2 regions of the Ornithinibacillus jepli genome follow, and region 2 is predicted to be linked to the other one. Evidence: a T-box and tRNA genes for the amino acid it is inferred to sense, from the RefSeq annotation. Region 2 holds a T-box; the other holds one or more tRNA genes.
What was found. The T-box of region 2 lies ahead of glyQ (glycine--tRNA ligase subunit alpha). A T-box ahead of a tRNA ligase gene usually reads a tRNA of that ligase, here a tRNA-Gly.
Positions count from the first base shown of each region.

Region 1 (12,258 bases), 950 kb from region 2:
ACCTAAAACAACTATGATTGCTAAAATACCAAGAATAATATCCATATGTTGAGTCCTCCTAAGTTGTCTAATTACTCTTTTTAGTAATACCCCAATTTAAATTGGAATAACAGGAATTTATATATATTGATGTAACTCTAACAAAATACTTATATTGTAAAAATAAATATCCCTGCTATAACTCCCGTTATAGCAGGGATAAGACTAGTAAAATAATTATTATCCTTCTAATAGTAAGTCATAAGGATCTTCCAGTAGTTGTTTAACACGTACTAAGAACTGAACTGCCTCTTTACCATCAACAATTCTATGGTCATAAGAAAGTGCTAAATACATCATTGGACGTACTTCAATAGAATCATCAGGCATAACGACTGGTCGTTTAATGATATTATGCATTCCTAAAATTCCAACCTGTGGTGCGTTTAAGATAGGTGTGGAAAGCATAGATCCGAACGTTCCACCATTTGTAATCGTAAATGTTCCACCTTGTAGGTCTTGTATTCCAAGCTCTTTGTTACGAGCTTTTTTACCTAAGTTAGCGATTTCGCTCTCTACTCCTGCGAAGTCTAATCGGTCTGCATCACGAACAACTGGTACTACTAATCCATCATCTGTTGAAACAGCAATACCGATATCATAGTATTTTTTAACGATAAGATCAGTACCATTGATTTCAGCATTTAGTAGTGGGAAGTCTTTTAGTGCACCGACTACAGCTTTTGTAAAGAATGACATGAAACCAAGTTTTACGCCATGTTTTTCTAAAAACTTATCTTTACGCTCATTACGAAGCTTCATAACATTTGTTAAATCTACTTCGTTAAATGTAGTTAGCATTGCAGCAGTTTGCTGAGCTTCTACTAAGCGTTTTGCAATCGTTTGACGACGTCGAGACATTTTCACTACTTCTACCGGTTTGCTGTAATCAGTAGTAGTTTCTGCTTTTGGTGCTTCTTTCTTAGCAGGCGCAGGCGTTTCTGTTTGCTTAGGTGCACTTGCAGCAGCTTCAACATCTTCAGGACGAATGCGCCCTAGTGGATCACGTGTTGCAACAGTACTTAAGTCAATATTTAATTCACGAGCTCGTTTTCTTGCAGCTGGTGATGCAATAACATCACGGCTAGAACCTGACTCTTCTTCTGTCTTAACTGGTTCTGATTTTGTTACTACTGCTTCTTTTGTTTCTTCTTTAGCCGCAGGTGCAGGCGTTTCCTCTTTAGCAGGTTCTATTACCGCTCCACCTTCTTCACTTACTTTAGCAATAACATCACCTACGACAACATCATCGCCTTCTTCTCGTAGGATTTCTGTGATAACACCAGAAACTTCAGAGTTAACTTCAACATTAACCTTATCGGTTTCTAGTTCAACAACAGGGTCACCTTTTTCTACTGTATCCCCTACTTTAACTAACCATTCGGCAATTGTTCCTTCTGTAATAGATTCGGCAAGTTCAGGTACTTTAATTTCTTTCACTGGAATCTCCTCCTAATGTCGGGTTAATTGCTTGCTGTATAATTCTCTCTTGTTCTGATTTATGCACATTTGGATCACCAACAGCAGGTGCTGAACGCTTAGGGCGACCAATGTATCGTAAGTTTTGACCTGGTTTTAATAAAGCTCTTAAGTAATCATCCACAAAATCCCATGCACCCATGTTTTTTGGTTCTTCTTGAACCCAAACAATTTCTTCAAGATTTGGAAGATCTTTTAATTCTTTTTCCAACTCTTTAGTTGGAAATGGATAAATTTGCTCTAAACGCATTGCACGTAGCCAATCGTATTTCTCATCAGAGTTATCAATAGCTTCTTCTATATCAACCATAACTTTTCCAGTACCAATTAGTAAGCGTTTCGCATTTTTCTTACTAACTTTTAAATTTGGCTGATTGCGAAGTGGCTGGAATTTTCCTTCAGTAAATTCTTGTGCAACTGATGCAATACGTTGATTACGGAGCAAACTACTCTTCGGTGTCATAAGTACTAATGGACGCGCTTCTTCCTTATTACGTAAAGCTGCCTGTCTGCGAATTAAATGGAAGAATTGAGCAGATGATGTTACATACGCAACAATCCAGTTATTCTCTGCAGCCATTTGTAAGAAACGCTCTAATCTTGCACTAGAATGTTCTGGTCCTTGACCTTCATATCCATGTGGTAACAACATAACCATATTAGACTTATCGCCCCATTTTGCACGGGCTGCTGAGATAAATTGATCAAAAATAGTCTGGGCTACGTTTGCAAAGTCTCCAAACTGTGCTTCCCATAAAACTAAAGTATTAGGAGCCTGAACACTATATCCATATTCGAATCCTAAAACAGCTACTTCAGATAGTGGGCTGTTTCGAATATCAAATGATGCCTTTGCGTCGATGCCATGGAATATACTGTACTTCTCGTTTGTAACAGCATCATTCAACACCGCATGACGGTGGGCAAACGTACCACGCTCAGAATCTTGACCAGTTAAACGAATTGGCGTACCATCTTTAAGAATAGATGCATAAGCAAGCGCTTCCCCTGCACCCCAGTCAATTGTGTTCCCTTCATTTAGAGCTTCTTTACGACGTTTAAAAATTCTTGCAAGCTTTTTATTTTCCGTAAATCCTTCAGGTCGGTTGAATAATTCCTCATTAAGAGCAACTAATTCATCCATCGTTACAGCAGTTTCATATTTTTCCAAATCAGTATTGAGAGCATCTGGCATTGGTTTACATTCTACTTTAGCAATTTCGGTTTCTTTCATACCATCGTAGATCGCCTTAAGATTTTCCTCTACACTCGCTACCATTTGGTCAAATTCTTCTTTCGATACGGCACCTTTTGCCACTAATTCCTTTGCGAATACATTCGCTGGAGTTGGATGATTATCAATGATGCTATAAAGTTTTGGTTGTGTAACTCTTGGCTCATCCATTTCATTGTGACCATAACGGCGATACCCAACTAAATCTATTAAAATATCCTTGTTGAACTTCTGACGATAGTCATATGCCAGTTTGATCGCAGAAACACAAGCAACTGGATCATCCGCATTAACATGAATAACCGGAATCTCGAAACCTTTTGCTAAATCACTAGCATATCGAGTAGAACGACCATCTTCATGGTCAGTTGTATAGCCTAGCAAGTTGTTCGCGATAATGTGCAATGTGCCACCAGTTCTATATCCAGGTAAGTTTGCGAGATTCAAGGTTTCAGCCACAACACCCTCACCGATAAATGCAGCATCACCATGAATTAATACTGGAATTGCTTTAGAAACATCTTGCTTAGGATAGCCACTCTCAAAGCGGTAATCCTGTGCTGCACGTGCAAACCCTTCTACTACAGGATTTACGAACTCTAGATGAGATGGGTTGTGTGCTAGTGTAATCTTAATCTTCGTTTCTTCCCCATCTTTTACATCTTTCACCGCACCAAAGTGGTATTTAACATCTCCAGTCCATCCATAGTTAATTCCTCTAGAACCTTCTGAAGGTATTAACTCCTTATTAGGTGAATGATGGAACTCAGAGAAAATTTTATCAATAGGTTTTCCTAATACGTGGGCTAACACACTTAATCTACCGCGGTGTGCCATACCCATCATAATATTTTCAACCTTATCTTCTGTAGCATATTTTACGATATGATCAAGCATTGGAACCATTGATTCAAGTCCCTCAATGGAGAAACGCTTCTGTCCGACAAATGTTTTTTGTAAGAAACCTTCAAACCCCTCTACATTTGCTAAGCGCTCTAATAATTGTTTTTTCTCATCGTCTGATAGGTTTAAGCGTGCTTTCCCTGACTCAATATAATCAGACAACCAATTACGCTCTTCTTCACTATCTACATGATCATATTCAAATGTAATGGTACCAGTATAATTTTTTCGTAATTCTCGAACGACATCTAGCGCTGTTTCAATACCAACAGGCGCTTTTTCCCATATCCAATTAGCTGGAATTTCTTTCAAGTCTGCTTCTGTCAACCCATAAGTTTGTGGATTAAGTAATTCTGATTTTCTTTCCTCATTAATACTTACTGGGTAAATATCTGCTTCCAAATGTCCGAAACGACGAATAGCCTCAACTAATTTGTATGTTGAGGTGATTTTCTTGACATCGTTTATGGATGTGTTTGTAGAACTTTGTTGTATATTGCTGGTTGAACTGCTCAACCAATTAGGAGCTCCATACTGATCAAATAACTCTCTTAAAGACTGATCAATAGCTTGAGGGTCCTCTTTATATAGCTCATACTGTTCTTCCACATACCCCATGTTAGGACCATGAAACTCTCCCCAGAATCTTTGTGAAGATTCGTCATTTTGTGCCACGTCTTATACCCCCATTAGAAGTTAACATTTCTCCGCATGAAAACGGTTTTTAATTGCAATACTATTATAGAACTGACTTGATTCTACATCAACTAATATACCTTATTTTCATAGCGGAAACAATATATGTTATGCGCATTAGTCGATAATTGTATCTTCCTTTAAAATTTGCGAATTTTCTTTCATATCAATTCATACAATTGTAACCAATCTTAGTTCACATTCTGATATTTTTTCGCTATAATAAGGACAGATATAATTAAGTTATTTTTATACATATGCATTAATCAAAGGAGGCCCTAACATATGAAATTAGCTCTAATCTTAGGCGTTACTGTAACATTTTTGGCAGCCATCTTTTCTGCTGGATATGATGCAAAACCAGGAGTACCGAAGAAAAATCAATAATAACTTGTGAAAGCTAGCTCTTTTGGGGCTAGTTTTTTATTTTGTCGAATGAAGAAGCATTGCCCAATATTTCTGTTACTTTTTTTATATCTGTTTAATTTATAAGGGATTAGAGTTTGACTCTCTGATTCCATTTTTATAGTACTACTTCAAAAAAGGGATCTAATAGAGCTCTTCTATTACTATTTGGTCTTCCTTATCCAATAAAAGGAACTCGATAGAACTCCTCAATTATCTTTTTGAATTCACAACCATTAAAAAGGAATCATACAAATCTCATATATAACTTTTCTTCCTTTACTACCCTTAAAAAGGAATTAGTGAAAACCACAAACAATCAAAAAACGCCACCCACTTAAAAGTGAATGGCGACTAACCTTATGTTAAATTTGGAAAACCTTGTTGTCTTAAGGCTTCATAAATGATGATTGCTGCAGTGTTAGAAAGATTTAATGAACGGACCTTATCATTCATATGGATGCGAAGACACTGTTCTTCTTTCCCCACTAATAATTCCTTAGGAAAACCAGTCGATTCTTTACCAAATACAAAGAAAATATCTTCATCAGAATTACTATAATCATAATCGGTGTAATGTTTTGTACCGAAATTTTCTATATAATAGAACTTCCCATCTGGATATTTATCATATAAATCAAAAATCGAGTTATATTCTTCCATATCAACGTTTTGCCAATAATCTAATCCAGCCCGGCGAACAGCTTTTTCATCTGTTGAAAACCCAAGTGGATGAATGAGATGTAATTTTGTATCTGTTGCTAAGCATGTTCTACCAATGTTTCCTGTATTAGCTGGAATTTCTGGTTCAAATAATACGACATGTAAACTCACAATTCATTTCTCCTTGCTATATTCCTTTGCACTAACAATTTCACATTATACCACTAATCGCCGATGTGGAAAAACTTATACTTTATATTAGGTGTATAGGCACTTGAGTCTTCATACGACCAATAGCGTTGTCTGCTGTTTTGTGTGTGTGCGTTTACTAAAGGCATGCCATCAGTATCCTTTCCGACAACAATAGTAGTATGATTCCATCTTCCGTCTCCTTCAAAGTCATAACAGATTACGTCGCCAGGTTGAAGTTCGCTAGCAGAATCAACTTCTCTCCCCTTCAATCCTTGGGTAGATCCTGATAGATACCATCTTAAGGAGTGAGCAACAGCCCAGCTATAACTCCAATTATTCCCCGAATACCACCAACCTTGATTTCGATTGGGTGCTCCACGCATCGGTGCCCCACCTGCACGTAAACATTGGGAAACATAATTAGTACAGTCTACGTCAAATTTACGATACGCAGGATTATAACTATTCCACCATCGTTCAGCATATTGTACAGCAGCTAATCGGTCATATACAAACCGTTCCCCATTTTCACTTTGCCCTGAATCCGGTTCTAATTTTCCAGATAGTTCCTCTTGTTCTCTTACCTCTGTCAGTTTGTGATTTACGATTTCTCCATCTTTTAAAATGAACTCATAAGGAATCGTTCGTTCTTCCCGAATAAAATAATTTCCTTTTTTTAGAAGCATGGATAAGTGTAGATGATAGTATATTTTTTCCTCTTGGTCATATTTCATCCTTTGATAAATGTGACCTTTTCCATTAACTCTGACTATTTTCAAATCACGCTTCTCGTATAATATCCTTTGTCTTTCTAACCAATCACTATTAAATTGATTGGATTCAAATAGTTCTTGCCAAAATTGTGTAAGTATCTTCATGAAGAATCCCTCCACTATTGATTATATGGAGGGATTGCATGTCTTTAAGATAACTATTTTTATGTTTCATTTAAAATTCTTCTTTATCTAGTCCAACATAATAGCCAACTAGTTTTCCACCTGTACATCTTTCGTTAATTGTGTTTCCCGAAATGCCAGACCCTTTTCCATTTCAAAGAGGACGTTTGTGTCGTTTTCCTTTTCCATCGCATCTGTTATCGCCTGGAATGCATCTTCAGTTCCTATCTTTCCTAAAGACCAAGCGGCTGTACCCCGGATTACAGGACGAGGGTCATTTTTCATAATCGCAATTAATTCGTCCACAGCTGTTTTATCTTTATAATGCCCGAGTCCAATGATGGCGTTACGTTGAATTGGTTTTTTTCCACGCCATGATCCGGAGACATGGCCAAACTGTTCTTTAAATTCTCGATTAGACATAGTTAGCATTGGCTTAAGCAATGGCTTTGCGACATTATCTTCTGGTTCAAACTCTGGATGAATGTGAAAATCTACTTTTTTATTTTTTGGACAAACTAGCTGACATGTATCACAGCCGTATACTCGATTCCCTAGTTTCGAACGGAATTCTTCTGGAAGAAAGTCCTTCGTTTGTGTTAAAAAAGCAATACACCGTTGTGCATTTAACTGACCACCTTGTACAATCGCGCCTGTCGGACAAGCATCGATACATTTACGGCAATCACCACAACCATCTTCTACAGGTGTGTCTGGTGTAAAAGGTATATTTGTAATAAGCTCTCCTAAATAAACGAAGGATCCAAATTCTTCTGTTATTAATAAAGTATTTTTCCCGGTAAAACCAATTCCAGCTCGCTCGGCTACGGCACGATCGGATAATTCTCCAGTATCCACCATTACCTTTGTAACAGCATCTGTTACTTTTTCATGAATAAAGCTTTCTAGTTTTTGTAGTCGATTGCGAAGAACATCATGATAATCCATGCCCCAGGAAGCTCTACAGAAAAAACCTCTCCGTTCTTCTTTTGTACTTTTAGGAGCGTCTTTACTTATCCGTGAAGGGTAGGCCATGGCAATGGAAATGATGGATTGAGCTTCTGGCAATAACCTTCTTGGATCAGTCCGTTCTTCGTTAGAACCTTTCTCAAACCCAGACTGATAACCGAGCTCTTGTTGACGCTTCAACCGCTCTTTCAGTTCACTAAACACATCTGCTGTTGTAAACCCAATCTTATCAATGCCTATTTTTTTACTGTACTCAATAATTTCTTGTTTCAGTTGTTCGGCATTCATCTCCATGCCTCCCTTCTCATGTATTATTTTAACCATACTATGTGCATTTTGTTTTGTTAAGTGTTCTGAGGAATTTTAGTGTGGGAAAAGTAAAAACGCAACATCTCGTAAGTTATTACGAAACACTGCGTTAGGACATATGTATGGAGCGGGTGATGGGAATCGAACCCACGACATTAGCTTGGAAGGCTAGAGTTTTACCATTAAACTACACCCGCATTAAGTGTAGATTTATTATTCATCTGTTGTTTCACGCACGGTCATGCCCCTGCGTCTTCTAGTATTTTCAAGGAAGCATATTCCTCGGGGCAACTCGCAGTTTATTCGGTAGAAGTATCGCTCGTGGCTAGAGTTTTACCATTAAACTACACCCGCATTAAGTTAAGACTTGTTATTTAATTTTAATTTTAAACCAAATCTGGTCCATTATGCCCCTGCATCTACAAGCATATTCAAAGCAGTGAATTCTTCGGGGCAACTCGTAGCGGATTCGGTAGAAGTATTGCTCGTAACTACACCCGCATTAAGTGTAGATTTATTATTCATCTGTTGTTTCACGCACGGTCATGCCCCTGCATCTTCTATATTTTCAAGGAAGCATATTCGTTTTGTGAATGCAAAATTTATTATAGCAACTTCTTCGACAATATGCAAGTATATTTTTAAAAAATATGGTTCATCTTAAATCCCCCGCATCTTTAAAACTAACCCATTTCAACAATACGAATATTATATAAAAAACAATCATTTACAACTAATTAAGGAAGTAATAAAATAATCATAACACTAAGGAGGGGTATTAGTTGTCAATATTTCCAGTAATTTTATCACAAGCAAAATTTATTCATCGTGACAGTTTACAATTTCCAATTGAAGAGCGAGCTCTACAGTTTGGAGATGGTATATATGAAGTAATTCGAATTTATAATGGAACCTACTATTTATTAGATGAACACATTGATAGACTATTTCGTTCGACGGAAGCTATTAAAATTAAACTCTCTCAATCTAAAGAAGAAATGAAAGAATTATTACTTGAGTTACTAACCCGTAACGATATAACTGGAGATGGCAAGCTATATATGCAAGTATCAAGGGGTTCTGCACCACGTGATCATGTTTTTCCTAAAGATGTTGAGCCAAATATTTATGCTTATGCTCAGTCTCTTCCGCGTAATCTAGAAACGATAAAAAACGGCGTTAGTGTTATTACTCACCGTGATATACGCTGGGAAAACTGCTATATTAAAAGTTTAAATTTACTTCCTAACGTATTAGCAAAACAAGAAGCAAAAGAACAAAACTGCTATGAGGCTATCCTGCATAAAGAAGGCCGTGTAACGGAATGTTCTGCTGCCAATGTTTATTTAGTGAAGAATGGAACGATTTATACACATCCAACAACTAATAATATATTACATGGCTGTGTTCGGATGGCAGTTGAAAGATTTGTAGAAGAATTAAACATTACATTTATTGAGGAACCTTTTACGTTAAAGGATTTAGCTGAAGCGGATGAGTTATTTTTAACTAGTAGCACTTCAGAGATCACACCGATTATTCGTGTTGATGGCAAGCTTATAAAGGATGGGAAACCTGGTGAAATTACAAGAAAGTTACAAGCTGCTTATGAAAAGGATGCTAATATAGAAGATAAAGTAATAGCAAATGCCTAAATTTGTGCTGTCTTAAGGATTAGGTTAATCCAAAGACAGCCTTATTATTTCTATCTTTAAAAAATAAAGGAGGTCTACATGAAGAAGATAACTATTTTAGGGAATCCTGGAGCAGGTAAATCAACTTTAGCTAAACAACTAGGAGAATTACTGGACATCCCTGTTTACCATATGGATTCTATTTATTGGAAACCGAATTGGCAGCCAGTTGAAACAGATGAATTAATTGAAAGACATGATGAAATTCTACAAAAGAATAGTTGGATTATTGATGGAAACTATAGTTCCACACTGCAAAAACGCTTAGAAGATGCTGATACGATCATATTCCTTAACTACTCTACACTTCGCTCTTTATATGGCATAATGAAAAGGAGAATCCAATATCGAAATAAAACTAGACCAGATATTGGAAAAGATTGTCCAGAAAGATTGAACTGGGAATTTATAAAATGGTCAAAGAACTATAATAAAAATAATGCGCCAAAAATGTACGAGAGACTTTCCAATATAAACGATAAGGAACTTCATATTTTTAAAAACAGAAGAGAATTACAAGAGTGGCTGAAAAATCTATCAATCTAGAATTTGTTAATTGCTTCGCATCCCGAAATAGTTTAAAATAATATTAGTAAACTCCGCATTCGTCATATTATTCGACTTTGCTGCAGTTGAAATTAGCAGACGTTAAATTTTCAAAATATTCCATCTGCTAAATTGAAGATTCTACTTACATTGGAGGTTTTATTAATGACAAAACGCGCAATCACGACGGAAGATTTCATGAGTTTAGAAGTATTTAGTGATCCACAATTTTCTCCTGATGGAACTACATATGCCTATGTTTCAACCACTATTAATGATAAAAGAGAATACGAGTCAAATTTATTTGTTCAAAAGCTAAACGAGAAAACTGCTAAACAATGGACATTCGGTGCTAATAAAAACAGCAATCCCCGCTTTTCACCAGACGGAAAAAAAGTAGTATATCAATCAAATCGTAGTGGTATACCACAGCTCTACCTACTTCCATTAGATGGCGGTGAACCAAAACAACTTACTACTTTTAAAAATGGTGCAGTAAATCCTGAATGGTCTAAAGACGGAAAAGCAATCATCTTCACCGCTTCTTTAGACAAAGACGATGATGTAACAAATCAAAAGGAATTATCGAAAGAAGAACGTCAAAAAGAAAAAGAAGAAAAAAGTAAAAAACCTCTACATGTAACGACTTTAAAATATAAATCCGATGCACAAGGTTTTCTAGATGACAAGAAGGCACAAATTATTCTGTACGATATTGAAAAAGAAACTTTCACACAATTAACAGAAGCAGATCACCACCACGGATATCAAGATATATCACCAGACGGTTCAACGATCTTATTTGCTGGTAATCTAAGCGAGAATTCAGATTATGAATTAAAAAGTGATATTTATCTGTTGGATACCACAACTAAAGCAGTAACAAAGCTAACCGATGGAGAAGGTTCTTATTACACAGCAAGGTTCTCTCCAAGTGGTAACAAAATTGCTTATCTTGGTCATAAACAACAATATTTGAATGCCACATTAACAGAGCTTTATATTCATGATATACAAACAAAAGAAACAGTTTGCTTAAGTGAAAAATGGGACTTCCAACTAGGGGATTTAATTGTAGGTGATACACGTTTAGGCTCTTCAGAAGGTGGCCCAGTATGGTCAAGAAATGAAGATAAGGTATTTTTCATCGGATCAGACCGAGGGGCAGTTAATCTTTATGAAGTTAGTTTAACTGGAGAATTAAAAGAACTTTATAATGTTGATAGTCATGTATTTGGTTTCTCTTATAATCCAACTCAAGGATCTTTTGTTATCGGGGTAAGCTCACCTACTGATCCATGTAATTTCTATCTACTAGACTCGGAATCTAATGTTAAGCAACTAACAGATGCAAATCGAGAATTTCTAGATAACGTTTCAGTTGGTAAACCTGAAAGTATTAGTTTCAAAGCAAAAGACGGTTGGGATATTCACGGTTGGTTACTACGCCCTTATGGATTTGAAGAAGGTAAGAAGTATCCATTAGTACTTGAAGTTCACGGTGGACCACATGCAATGTATGGCCAAACATTTTTCCATGAAATGCAATTACTAGCTGCTCAAGGTTATGTTGTTGTATATACGAACCCTCGTGGTAGCCATGGTTATGGTCAAGAATTCGTTGATGCTTGTCGCGGTGACTATGGTGGAGGTGATTACGGTGATGTAATGTCTGCAGTGGATTATGCAATTGAAACGTATGACTTTATCGATCAAGAACGTCTAGGAGTAACCGGTGGAAGCTATGGTGGTTTTATGACGAACTGGATTGTCGGGCATACAAACCGCTTTAAGGCAGCTGTTACACAGCGTTCAATTAGTAACTGGCTAAGCTTCTATGGCGTAAGTGATATCGGTTACTTCTTTAATAAATGGCAACACGGGTATGATTTATTAGATGACCCTAAAGCATTATGGGAAATCTCACCATTAAAATATGCAGATAAAGTAGAAACGCCTCTATTAATCTTGCATGGTGAACTAGATTATCGTTGTCCAATCGAGCAAGGGGAACAATTCTATGTAGCACTTAAACATTTAAAGAAAGAAGTGGAATTCGTTCGCTTCCCTGGCGCTAACCATGAACTTAGCCGGAGTGGAAAACCAGAAATGCGCGTGGAACGATTGAATCATATTTTACGCTGGTTTAAAAATTATTTATAGAATCCTGAAAAAAGCTGACGTACTAATTACGTCAGCTTTTTCATGTTTATTTTTCAAAATTCTCCTCTAG
Region 1 is NZ_JBFEGG010000001.1:288,084-300,341, reverse strand. Features, by position in the region: gene AB1K81_RS01500 (NupC/NupG family nucleoside CNT transporter) at 1-45, opposite strand, end outside; gene odhB (2-oxoglutarate dehydrogenase complex dihydrolipoyllysine-residue succinyltransferase) at 220-1,479, opposite strand; gene AB1K81_RS01490 (2-oxoglutarate dehydrogenase E1 component) at 1,466-4,330, opposite strand; gene AB1K81_RS01485 (tRNA (cytidine(34)-2'-O)-methyltransferase) at 5,117-5,590, opposite strand; gene AB1K81_RS01480 (amidase domain-containing protein) at 5,644-6,489, opposite strand; gene queG (tRNA epoxyqueuosine(34) reductase QueG) at 6,598-7,764, opposite strand; tRNA gene AB1K81_RS01470 (tRNA-Gly) at 7,909-7,982, opposite strand; gene AB1K81_RS01465 (hypothetical protein) at 8,191-8,322, opposite strand; gene dat (D-amino-acid transaminase) at 8,568-9,440, shown strand; gene AB1K81_RS01455 (P-loop NTPase family protein) at 9,519-10,025, shown strand; gene AB1K81_RS01450 (S9 family peptidase) at 10,191-12,188, shown strand; gene AB1K81_RS01445 (alpha/beta hydrolase) at 12,235-12,258, opposite strand, start outside.
Region 1: it has a tRNA-Gly gene. The T-box ahead of glyQ (glycine--tRNA ligase subunit alpha) is inferred to sense a tRNA for this amino acid. The anticodon was not compared.

Region 2 (12,258 bases):
CGGAAACTCCTCTTAGATTCTTAAAATGGGATTTACCATTTAAAATTATAGAGACAACATTAAGTGAAAAAAAGTTACACGAACTGGAAAGGTCAAAGGAAGAAGCTATTCAAGCGGGTATCAAACAAGCAAAGGAAGAGCTCCAATTGCAACTTGGTCCAAAGGCAAAAGTAGTATCGGAAAAAGTTTTGCATGAAACTGTAGAGAATGGTAAAGTTAAATTAGAATTGTATATGACAGTAGAGGAAAATATTGCTAAAGCACAACCTATAACTCAAGGAGATTGAATATGCCTGAAAATTTAAACGCAATTGATATTGAACTGACAAGTCCAGAAGAAGCTCTAGAGCTTTTTGGAAATAATGACAGATATTTAAAACATATTGAGGATAAACTAAATGTCTCCATCGTTACTAGAGGAGAAAAAATTAGTGTTTCTGGAACAGATAGTGATATCGCAATTGTACAGGACGTCCTGTTAACTCTTTTAAGTGTTGTTCGTAAAGGAATTAAAATTGCTGAGCGTGACATCGTTTACGCAATTGAGTTAGCAAAGCAAGGTAAAATCAATCATTTTGAAACATTATTTGAGGATGTCATTGCCAAAACTGTTAAAGGTAAATCTATTCGGATTAAAACCCTTGGACAAAAAAGCTATGTCTCTGCTATTAGAGAGAATGATTTAGTATTTGGTATTGGTCCTGCTGGAACTGGGAAAACATATCTTGCTGTAGTGATGGCGGTTCAAGCACTTAAAAATGGCCAAGTAAAGCGAATTATTTTAACTAGACCTGCTGTCGAAGCAGGAGAGAGTTTAGGTTTTTTACCTGGTGATCTAAAAGAAAAGGTTGATCCTTATCTTAGACCGTTATACGATGCATTAAATGATGTACTAGGCGCTGAGCATACACTAAGACTAATTGAAAGAGAAACGATAGAAATTGCTCCTTTAGCTTATATGAGGGGTAGAACATTGGATGATGCATTTGTTATCTTAGATGAAGCGCAAAACACAACCCCTGAACAAATGAAGATGTTCTTAACTCGATTAGGGTTTGGATCGAAAATGGTAATAACAGGTGACTTAACACAAATTGACCTCCCAATAGGAAAAAGGTCAGGGTTACATGTGGCTGATAAAATGTTATCAACTATTAAAGGGATTTCTTTTATCCATCTAACTCAAACTGATGTAGTGAGACATCCATTAGTACAGAAGATAATTGATGCATATGAAAAAAGCAACAAGATTGATTAGTCAAGAGACCCAAATGAGGGTCTTATTTCTTTATTTTTTAAAGTAAATAGATGAAAATAATAGAGAGGTGATTATCATGAATTCGTTTAAGAACATTATAGAATATATCATGAAAATACGAACTAAATGGCTGCGAATTATCTTGCCGATTGTTGTTTTAGGCCTTTATTTTTTTCTTTTAACGTTTAATAATGTCTATACGGAAACATATGATATCGAGCCTCTTACTACTGCAAGAGAAACTATTCGTTCACCGATTACGATAGAAAATCAGGAAGAAACCGAGAGGAAAAAAAACGAAGCTGTGAATGCAGTTGAAGATCGCTTTGATATTTCGACTACTATAGCGGAAGAACAAGTTAGTTACATAGAAGAAATATTTAATGCAATAGATAAACTAGAGTCAGAGTCCCTTACTGAAGAGGGAGAAGGAATACCAGTTCCTTTAACCAACCAAGAGAAAGTAAACAGACTAAAAGAATTGTTATCGAATAGTATCACAGAAAAAGTGGAAGATAGTATTTATTTAAGACTACTTGATGTTTCACCGGAAGAAAGGGCAAAGGGTGAAGAATTATTTATTTCCTATGTACAAGAAGTATTTCAAAGAGGGGTTAGAACAGAAAATATAAATACAGCCATTAATGATGTGAAAGAGAATATTCGTTATTCGACTCTTAATGACAATTTAATAGATGCGCTACAAGAATTAACGGAATTTGTTATCGTTGAAAATTCCTTCTATGATTTGGAAAAAACATCTGAAGCTCGGAATCAAGCCTCGAGTAATGTTGATCCGGTAATGATTAACGCTGGTGAAGTTATTGTTCGAGAAGGAGAAACGATTACGAATGAAACGTATGAAAAACTTGAATTAGTTGGACTATTAAATAAAGACAGAAATGTATTTCCAGTTATTGGGTTAAGTATTATCATATTGTTAATAGTGTTGATTATGATTTATGAATTGAATCGAATTGATAACCGAAAAGGTTTAGATAAAGGAACAATAGCCTCCGTTTTACTAATTAGTTTTATCGTAATATCACTAATGAAAGTAATAAGCTTATATACTACACAAGGAAATGAGTTGTATTTTATAGTACCAGTAGCAACGGGAGTTTTATTAGTTAAACAGTTAATAAACGAAAGGCTTGCAATCGTGTTAACTACTTTATTTGCTCTTTTAGGTGGAATCATATTTAATGGACAAATTCCTGGAACACTAAATATTGAAGCGCTAGTTTATTTCATTTTTTCACAGTTTGCTGCAATTGTTTTTTTAATGAATGTAAAAGATCGCTTATCAATTGTTCGTTCAGGAATTGGAATGTCCATTGTTAATATCATTACGATATTATTATTTGTATTCTTGTCCTTTGAAAAATATACTTTAGGTGATGTATTTGTTCTATCTTGTTTTGGGTTGGCTTCTGCATTCTTATCTGCAGTACTTACGATAGGTCTATTACCTTTTTTTGAGACAGGTCTTGGTATCCTTTCTGACATTAAGTTACTGCAACTTTCTAGTCCGAACCAACCATTGCTTAAAAAAATTCTCACTGAAGCACCTGGTACCTATCATCATTCTATTATGGTTGCAAATTTGAGTGAAACGGCATGTGATGCGATAGGAGCTAACGGTTTATTAGCGAGAGTAGCTGCTTATTATCATGATATTGGAAAAACAGTCAGACCACATTATTTTATTGAAAATCAATTATCAATAAAAAACCCACATGATGTCATTTCGCCAGAACAAAGTGCTGAAATTATAATCCGTCATCCCTATGATGGTGCTGAATTGTTAAAGAAACATCGGATGCCAAAAGAAATTATTGACGTTGCCATACAACATCATGGAACAACTTTATTAAAGTATTTTTATTTTAAAGAGAAAGAAACTAATAAAACAGCAAGGGAAGAGGACTTTCGTTATCCTGGACCGAAACCACAGACGAAAGAGGCGGCTATTATTTCTATTTGTGATTCCGTTGAAGCAGCGGTACGTTCCCTTCAAGAACCAACAGAAGACAAGATTGATGAAATCGTTTCTAGCATTGTAAATGACCGATTAATGGATGGTCAATTAGATGACTGCCCACTTACGATTAAAGAAGTAAAAATGGTTCACCAAACAATTTGTGAGACATTAAAAGGAATATTTCACTCAAGAATTCAATACCCATCTAAGGAGGCAAAATAGTGGAAATAGACTTTCATGATAATACAAATTCTGTGATAGAAGAACATCAAGAGTTAATTAAAGGGCTTCTTGATGTAGCGGCTAAACAAGAGCAAGTTGCTAATAATGCTGAGGTATCCGTCACGTTTGTGAATAATGAGGAAATCCGAGAAATAAATCGGGAGTATCGGAACATAGATAAGTCTACTGATGTTATATCATTTGCTCTTGAAGAATCTACCGAAGAGGAAGTAATGATTATTGGAGAAGATATACCAGTTGTTTTAGGGGATATTATAATTTCAGTTGAAAGAGCGAAAGAGCAAGCTGAAGATTATAATCATTCCTTTGAAAGAGAACTAGGTTTTCTAGCAGTGCATGGTTTTTTGCATTTATTAGGTTATGATCATATGACAGAAGAGGATGAAAAGATAATGTTTCAAAAACAAGAGGACATACTAGGGGAATTCAATCTTGGAAGGTAAAAAAAAGCAGATTGGTTTCACATTTGCCCTTAATGGTATTAAAGAAGTAATGAAATCTGAACGAAACTTTCGGTTGCATATTATATCAACCTTATTAGTCATTATAGCTGGTATTTATTTCGATATTGAAACGATAGAGTGGGTGGCTGTTTTTACTGTTATTGGTTTAGTAATCACTACTGAAATATTAAATACTGCAGTTGAGGAAATTATAAATTATGTGAAGCCTGAGATTCATCCTGCTGCTAAAAAAATAAAAGATATGGCAGCTGGCAGTGTTTTAATAGCATCTATTACAGCGTTAGTTGTAGGATTTATTATTTTTGTTCCGAAAATATTTTAAGGGGTATCTATTGGCAAATAGCCTTTGATACCTTTTCTTTTTTTGAGGATATTTATCGAAGGAGATAAACTTTTTAAAGCTTTTGTCGATAACATGAAACTAGAAAGATTTTGTAGTATAATAGACCAAACATAGAAATGATATCGTAATAAGTAACTTCTTGGAGGAAAAACATATATGGAAAATAAATACAAATCAGGTTTTATTGCAATCATAGGACGTCCAAATGTTGGCAAATCAACATTTATGAATAAAGTAATTGGCCAAAAGATTGCTATTATGAGTGATAAACCACAAACGACTAGAAATAAAATACAAGGTGTTTTAACTAAACCTGATGCACAATATATTTTTATTGATACACCGGGAATTCATAAACCTAAGCATCGCTTAGGTGACTTTATGGTGAAAATTGCCGAAAATACTTTGAATGAAGTAGATGCTGTATTATTTATGATTAATGCGGATGAAGGATATGGTAAAGGAGACCAATTTATTATAGACCGTCTAGAACGAGTGAAAAGTCCAGTATTTCTAGTAGTGAATAAAATTGATTTAGTACATCCTGATAAACTACTTCCGCTTATTGAATTATATAAAGAAAAATATGATTTTGAAGAAATTATTCCAATTTCTGCTCTGCAAGGAAATAATGTTGATCATCTTTTAGAGGTTTTGAAATCTCATTTACCAGAAGGGCCACAGTTTTATCCAGCAGATCAAGTGACCGATCATCCAGAGAGGTTTATTATAAGCGAGTTGATAAGAGAGAAGGTATTACATCTAACTAGAGAAGAAGTTCCACATTCTATTGCAGTTGTTATTGAAAATATTGAAAAACGCGAATCAAATGCTATTTTTATACAAGCAGTTATTGTGACGGAAAGAAAGTCTCAAAAAGGGATATTAATTGGAAAACAAGGTAGCATGCTGAAAAATATTGGGAAAGATGCACGGAAGGATATTGAAGCATTATTAGGTTCTAAAGTGTATCTTGAACTTTGGGTAAAAGTTCAAAAAGACTGGAGAAATAAGCAGAGTCAATTGTTTGAATATGGTTTCCGCCAAGATGAATATTAGAGTTGGTAAAAATTATAACTAATTGTTTCTGACTTGAGTGGAAAAGATAAGTATATCCGGAAACATTGCTAGATTTTAATTAATAAGCATGAATTCCAGATTAAAGTAGGAAAAAAGCAGTGTTCTAACTTAGAAACTAATACTTTTAAAAGGTATAAAGAAAGGTGTGTTTTCTTGTGATCGACTTAGTATGGAAACTATTTAGTCAAACAGGAAATATTGAGACCTATTTACTGATGAAAGAGTTAGAAAGTGAACCTCATGAGCTAGACGATAGCTCTGAAAATAATCTGGAGAACTTACCGGTTGATACAAACATGTAGCATGCAGTATATAAAGGGGAAGTATGTATGCTAGAGAAAATTGATGGCATAATAATAAAAACTAAAGACTATGGTGAAACACATAAAATTATTACGATATTCAGTAAAAAAATAGGTAAATTTTCTGCTATTGCACGAGGTGCAAAAAAACCTAAAAGTCGAATGGCTGCCGTAACGCAGCCATTCATTTATGGACAATTTTTTGTATACCTTAATAAAGGTTTAAGTAATGTGCAACAGGGAGAAATTATTGAATCATTTCGACCAATACGGGAGGATATAATTAAAACAGCTTATATTGCCTATTTAATGGAATTAACAGATAAATTATTAGATGAGCAAACCCCTTATTTAGAAATTTACACACAACTTATGAAAACAATGGAATGGATTAGTGAAAATGAAGATGTAGATATTCCAATCATGATGTATGAAATGAAATTGTACCGTGCAGGAGGTTTCGCCCCTACAGTACATATCTGCACAAATTGTGGTGGGAAAAATGCACCTTATACTTTTTCCATGGTAGAAGGTGGATTGCTTTGTTCGAAATGTCATTACCTTGATCCTGAATCGATAGGCTTATCAAATTCAGTTGTAAAGCTGTTATATATTTTTTCTGCAATTGGCATTGAAAGAGTAGGAAATGTATCCGTAAAAGATGAAAATAAGCAATTATTAAGGAATTTATTAGATAATTACTACGATCGTTACGGTGGATACTATTTAAAATCAAGAAAGTTTCTTAACCAATTGGATAAGTTAAAATAATATCCAAAATGTTGACAAATGTTATTTATATACAGTAATATGATACATATTCATTAGGAATGTGATGAAAGAGAAGAGTACTTTCTGTTCAAGTTATAGCGAGTCCAGGATGGTGTAAGCTGGATACATTGACAGTTAGGAATGGCGCTCTGGAACATGTACAAATAAAGTGGCTTTATTAATTGATAAAGCAAATAGGGTGGAACCGCGGATTAAAACCCGTCCCTATGTCTATAAGCTAATTATAGGCATAGGGACGGGTTTTTATATTTTCTTATCTCTGTATTACTTAGAGAATCCGGCAAAAAGAGTAATTTAAGAATAAATGGAGGTAGTTTGGATGAATATTCAAAATATGATACTAACTTTGCAGAAGTTTTGGTCAGAACAAAACTGTATATTAATGCAAGCTTATGATGTGGAAAAAGGTGCTGGAACAATGTCTCCTATGACATTATTACGAAGTCTCGGACCAGAGCCTTGGAGAGTAGCTTATGTAGAACCTTCGCGTAGACCAGCAGATGGTAGATACGGTGAAAATCCAAACCGACTTTATCAGCATCACCAGTTTCAAGTAATAATTAAGCCCTCACCAGATAACATTCAAGATCTATATTTGGATTCCTTAAAGGCTTTAGGAATAAATCCACTGGAACATGATATTCGCTTTGTAGAGGACAATTGGGAAAATCCAACACTAGGTGCGGCTGGTCTCGGTTGGGAAGTTTGGTTAGACGGTATGGAAATTACACAATTTACGTACTTCCAACAAATTGGTGGACTAGAAGCAAATCCAGTCACGGTTGAGTTAACTTACGGAATTGAGCGTTTAGCATCTTACATTCAGGATAAAGAGAATGTATTTGATTTAGAATGGACAGAAGGATTTACTTATAAAGACATATTTAAACAACCTGAGTATGAACATTCCAAATATACATTTGAAGAATCTAACGTTGATATGCTTTTTAAATTGTTTACGATGTACGAGGAAGAAGCACAAAAAACAATGGAAAAAGGTCTAATTTTCCCAGCTTATGATTATGTACTCAAATGTTCTCACACCTTTAACCTTTTAGATGCTAGAGGTGTAATCTCTGTTACAGAGCGTACCGGTTATATTTCAAGAATTAGAAATTTAGCTCGAAATATTGCGAAGGCATATGTAGAGGAAAGAGAACACCTTGGTTTTCCTATGCTTAAAAAGGAGGATAAATAATGGCTAAGAATGTGTTATTTGAAATTGGTCTAGAAGAACTTCCAGCTCGATTTATAGATGATGCTCAAACACAACTTGAAAACAAAACAATTAATTGGTTGGAAGAAAAACGTATCTCTTATACTTCAATCCAAACTTTCTCCACACCTAGAAGACTTGCAATTCTCATTCAAGGCATGGATGAAAATCAAGCGACAATAGAGGAAGAAGCGAAGGGGCCGGCAATTAAGATTGCAAAGGACAAAGATGGTAACTGGACGAAGGCAGCTATTGGTTTTACTAGAGGCCAAGGGAAATCTGTAGAAGATATTTATACGAATGATATTAACGGTACTACTTATATTTTTGTAAAAAAAGTAATTGAAGGTAAACCAGTAACAGAGATTCTACCTGAATTTAAGAGTATTATTGAGACAATCCAATTCGGAAAAAACATGCGATGGGGCGAGCAGTCGATGAGATATGCTAGACCAATTCGTTGGTTAGTAGCATTATACGATAATGAAGTAATACCATTTGAAATTGCCGGTGTTCATACGAGCAATACTTCATTTGGACACCGATTTTTAGCTGCTAGTGTGACGATAACTAATCCATTAGCTTATAAAGAACAAATGAAAGATAACTTTGTTATTGTTGATTCTAAAGAAAGAGAGAATTTAATTTTACAAGGAATTAAACAAGTCGAGAATCAAGAAAAATTTTCCGTCCCAGTAGATGAAGATTTATTAGAGGAAGTCAAAAATTTAGTAGAGTATCCGACTGTTTTTGTAGGTTCGTTTGAGGAAGAATTTTTGGAACTACCGGAACAAGTGCTAATTACTTCTATGAAGGAACATCAGCGTTATTTCCCTGTTAAATCTCAAGAAGGAGAATTACTTCCAAATTTTGTTGGTGTTCGAAACGGGGATAACGATAACTTAGTTACTGTAATTAAAGGTAATGAAAAAGTATTAAGAGCACGATTATCAGACGCTCAATTCTTTTATGAAGAAGATCAAAAGAATTCTATCGAGTTTTATCAGGAGAAATTAAAGAATGTAGTATTCCAAGAGAAACTAGGAACAATTCATGAAAAGGTAAATCGTGTCGTTCGTATTTCAAAGAAGATAGCTGAAGTATTACATGTCAAAGAATCTGATAAAGAACATATTATCCGTGCAGCAGAAATAAGTAAATTTGATTTAATGACTAATATGGTCAATGAATTTACTGAACTTCAAGGTATAATGGGTGAAAAATATGCCCGGATTTTTGGTGAAGATGAGGCTGTTGCAGTTGCTATTAAAGAACATTATATGCCTACAAGTGCAGGTAGTAATCTACCGGACACTTTAATTGGTTCAATTGTAAGTGTTGCAGAGAAGTTAGATACCATTGTAGGGTGCTTAGGTGTAGGTCTAAAACCATCCGGTTCAACAGATCCATATGGATTACGCCGTCAAGCAACAGGAATTTTACGTATTGCGAATGAACGCGGGTGGGAGATCAAAGTAGTAGATTTATTTAACATCGCAGTTGAATTATTTGCATCTCAGAACATTAAGGATTTTGATATTAAATTAGTACAACAAGAGTTACACGGCTTCGTTCAACAAAGAGTAGCCTTTGTACTAAAAGAAAAAGGTATAGAGCAAGATATTATTCAAGCGATAACTAATGAAGAAATTGGGGTTATGTCTGCTATTGTTCAAAAGGCAAGCATCTTATCACTAAAGCGAAATGATGAAAGCTTTAAACCGATTCAAGAGGCTTTGGTCCGTGTGTTAAACCTTTCTGGAAAAACTACTAATATAGAGGTAAATCCTGCTTACTTTGAAACGAATTCAGAAAAAGCATTATATCAGGCATATGAAGAGGTTAAAACAAATTACCAAACGCTATCAGATAAAGAGGATTACGAGGGAGCATTTAAGCAACTGGAGAATTTAGCAAATCCAATACATCTATTTTTTGCACATAATATGGTTATGGCGGATGATGAAAAATTAAAAAATAATCGCTTAGCCTTATTGAATCGTATTGGTATATTATTGAATAGCTTTGCTAACTTAAATGCTATTGAGTGGAAGCAACATTTTTAATTAAATGGATATACTAATTTTTCTTTCCGGTCTATGTAGGCTATAATATTATTAGAAATAGTATGTCTTTTAAAAATTTAGGTAAGTGAAAATCCAAAGATGCATAGCTTCGGGCGTTTCAAAACGAGCGCCCTACGCTTTTCTTTTAAACCGTTGGGTGGTGTGGAATAGTGGAATTATCCAATCGTCAAGAAAAAATAATAGAAATTGTTAAAAACAATGGTCCAATTACAGGTGAGCATATTGCAGAACAATTGAATCTCACTAGAGCTACATTACGTCCAGATCTTGCTATATTAACTATGGCTGGATTTTTAGATGCAAGACCTCGAGTTGGCTATTTTTACACTGGGAAAACTGGCTCAGAATTACTTACAGAAAAAATTAAAAAGTTTAAAGTTCATGAATATCATTCGATACCAATAGTCGTACAAGAGAGTTCTTCTGTATATGATGCAATCTCCACTATATTTTTAGAGGATGTAGGTACATTATTTATTGTTGATGAGAATTCATGTCTAACTGGAGTTGTATCGCGTAAAGATTTATTGCGTGCAGCTATTGGGAAGCAGGATTTAAGTGCTCTTCCTGTTCATATCATTATGACTAGAATGCCAAATATTACGGTATGTAGGAAAGAAGACTTATTAATTGATGTGGCCAAAAATTTAATTAATAAACAAATTGATGGGGTACCAGTAGTAAAGGATACACCAAATGGATTAGAAGTTGTTGGTCGAGTAACGAAAACAACAATTACTAATGTATTTGTGGAATTAATTTCAAGTAATCAAATCTAGCCCTAGGGGGATGATGCGAATGCATACGAAAAAGAAAGTTTTTGTTTTGTCTGATTCTGTTGGGGAAACGGCCGAGCTAGTTATTAAGGCTGGATTAAGTCAGTTTACATATAGTCTTGAAATTCAACGTATTCCTTATGTGGAAGATAAACAGACAATCGATGAAGCGTTAAATCGTGCAAAAGATGCTAACGGTATTATCGGGTTTACTTTAGTTGATCCAATATTACGTGATTACTTAAATGAGAAAGCATCAGAAGTAAATGTTGAAGCAATTGATATAATGGGCCCTATGTTACAGGCGATGGAAAGATTCTTCAATAAAAAACCTCGTCAAGAGCCTGGGCTTGTTCATAAATTAGATGAAGATTATTTTAGAAAAGTTGAAGCGATTGAATTTGCAGTAAAGTATGATGATGGTCGAGACCCAAGAGGTATCTCTAGAGCAGATATAATTTTGATTGGTGTATCCAGAACTTCAAAAACTCCTTTATCTCAATTTCTTGCACATAAACGTTTAAAGGTTGCTAACATACCGATAGTGCCCGAGGTCGAACCTCCAGAGGAGCTGTTCATGGTGGATCCGAAGAAATGTATTGGATTAAGGATTGAACCAACAAAACTAAATGATATTCGAAAAGAAAGATTAAAGGCTTTAGGACTTGGCAATCAAGCAACATATGCTAATATCAAACGAATTCACCAAGAATTGGATTATTTTGATAAAATTGTGGATAGAATTGGATGTAGAGTGGTTGATGTTTCAAACAAAGCAGTGGAAGAAACTGCTAACCACATTCTAGGTTTAATAAAAGAATAATTTGGTGTTTTAGGAGCATTACCTGTAGGGAATGCTCTTTTATACTGGTTTAAAAGTGATATTTTTTTAAAGAACCGCATATTTTAATAGTAATTTTCAAGAAAATGTATTATAATAAATTTTTGTGTAAAAATAGTTGATATTGTATACAATAGTATAGGGTCACTATATAAGATATTCTGAAAAATAAAACATTCATTTTAAAGAAGGAATCTGCATTTTTTTGTAGAATAGTATTATAAGACTAATTAAATATAGTCCAGGACTATATATTTTTAGGATAATATGGCACAACTACCTTCATGCAACTCAAGATGACTTCAATATCCTTCTAAGAGTTTTCTCAAAATAGAAGGTATTTTTTTCGACAAACACAAAAAAGTTGTCGAATTATGAAGGAATTTATTAGGGGGATATCGAATTAATATAAATATGAAATCTTAAAGATCTGGTGGTTTATATGGCGAACCAAATATCTGAAGAATTAATTGAACAAATTCGAAGTACTAATGACATTGTTGATACGATTGGAGAATATGTTCAATTAAAGAAACAAGGCAGGAATTATTTGGGGCTTTGTCCGTTTCATGGTGAGAAAACTCCTTCTTTTTCAGTCTCACAAGAAAAGCAAATTTTCCACTGTTTCGGTTGTGGAAAAGGTGGAAATGTTTTCACTTTTTTAATGGAAATTGAAAGTTTTAACTTTTATGAAGCAATTAAACATCTTGCTGAAAGAGCTGGTATAGAACTTCCAAATGATGCCATTAATCAAGAATCATCGCTATCTAAGGAAAGCCAACAAGTACTTTCCGCACATGAATGGTTAATGAAACTTTATCATCATCTAATTCGATATACTAAGGATGGTAAACAAGGCTTAGATTATCTTC
Region 2 is NZ_JBFEGG010000001.1:1,237,356-1,249,613, reverse strand. Features, by position in the region: gene yqfD (sporulation protein YqfD) at 1-287, shown strand, start outside; gene AB1K81_RS06535 (PhoH family protein) at 290-1,258, shown strand; gene AB1K81_RS06530 (HD family phosphohydrolase) at 1,335-3,464, shown strand; gene ybeY (rRNA maturation RNase YbeY) at 3,464-3,928, shown strand; gene AB1K81_RS06520 (diacylglycerol kinase family protein) at 3,918-4,271, shown strand; gene era (GTPase Era) at 4,449-5,351, shown strand; gene AB1K81_RS06510 (YqzL family protein) at 5,528-5,674, shown strand; gene recO (DNA repair protein RecO) at 5,702-6,445, shown strand; T-box leader at 6,501-6,675, shown strand; gene glyQ (glycine--tRNA ligase subunit alpha) at 6,786-7,664, shown strand; gene glyS (glycine--tRNA ligase subunit beta) at 7,664-9,748, shown strand; gene ccpN (transcriptional regulator CcpN) at 9,919-10,548, shown strand; gene AB1K81_RS06485 (pyruvate, water dikinase regulatory protein) at 10,568-11,368, shown strand; gene dnaG (DNA primase) at 11,829-12,258, shown strand, end outside.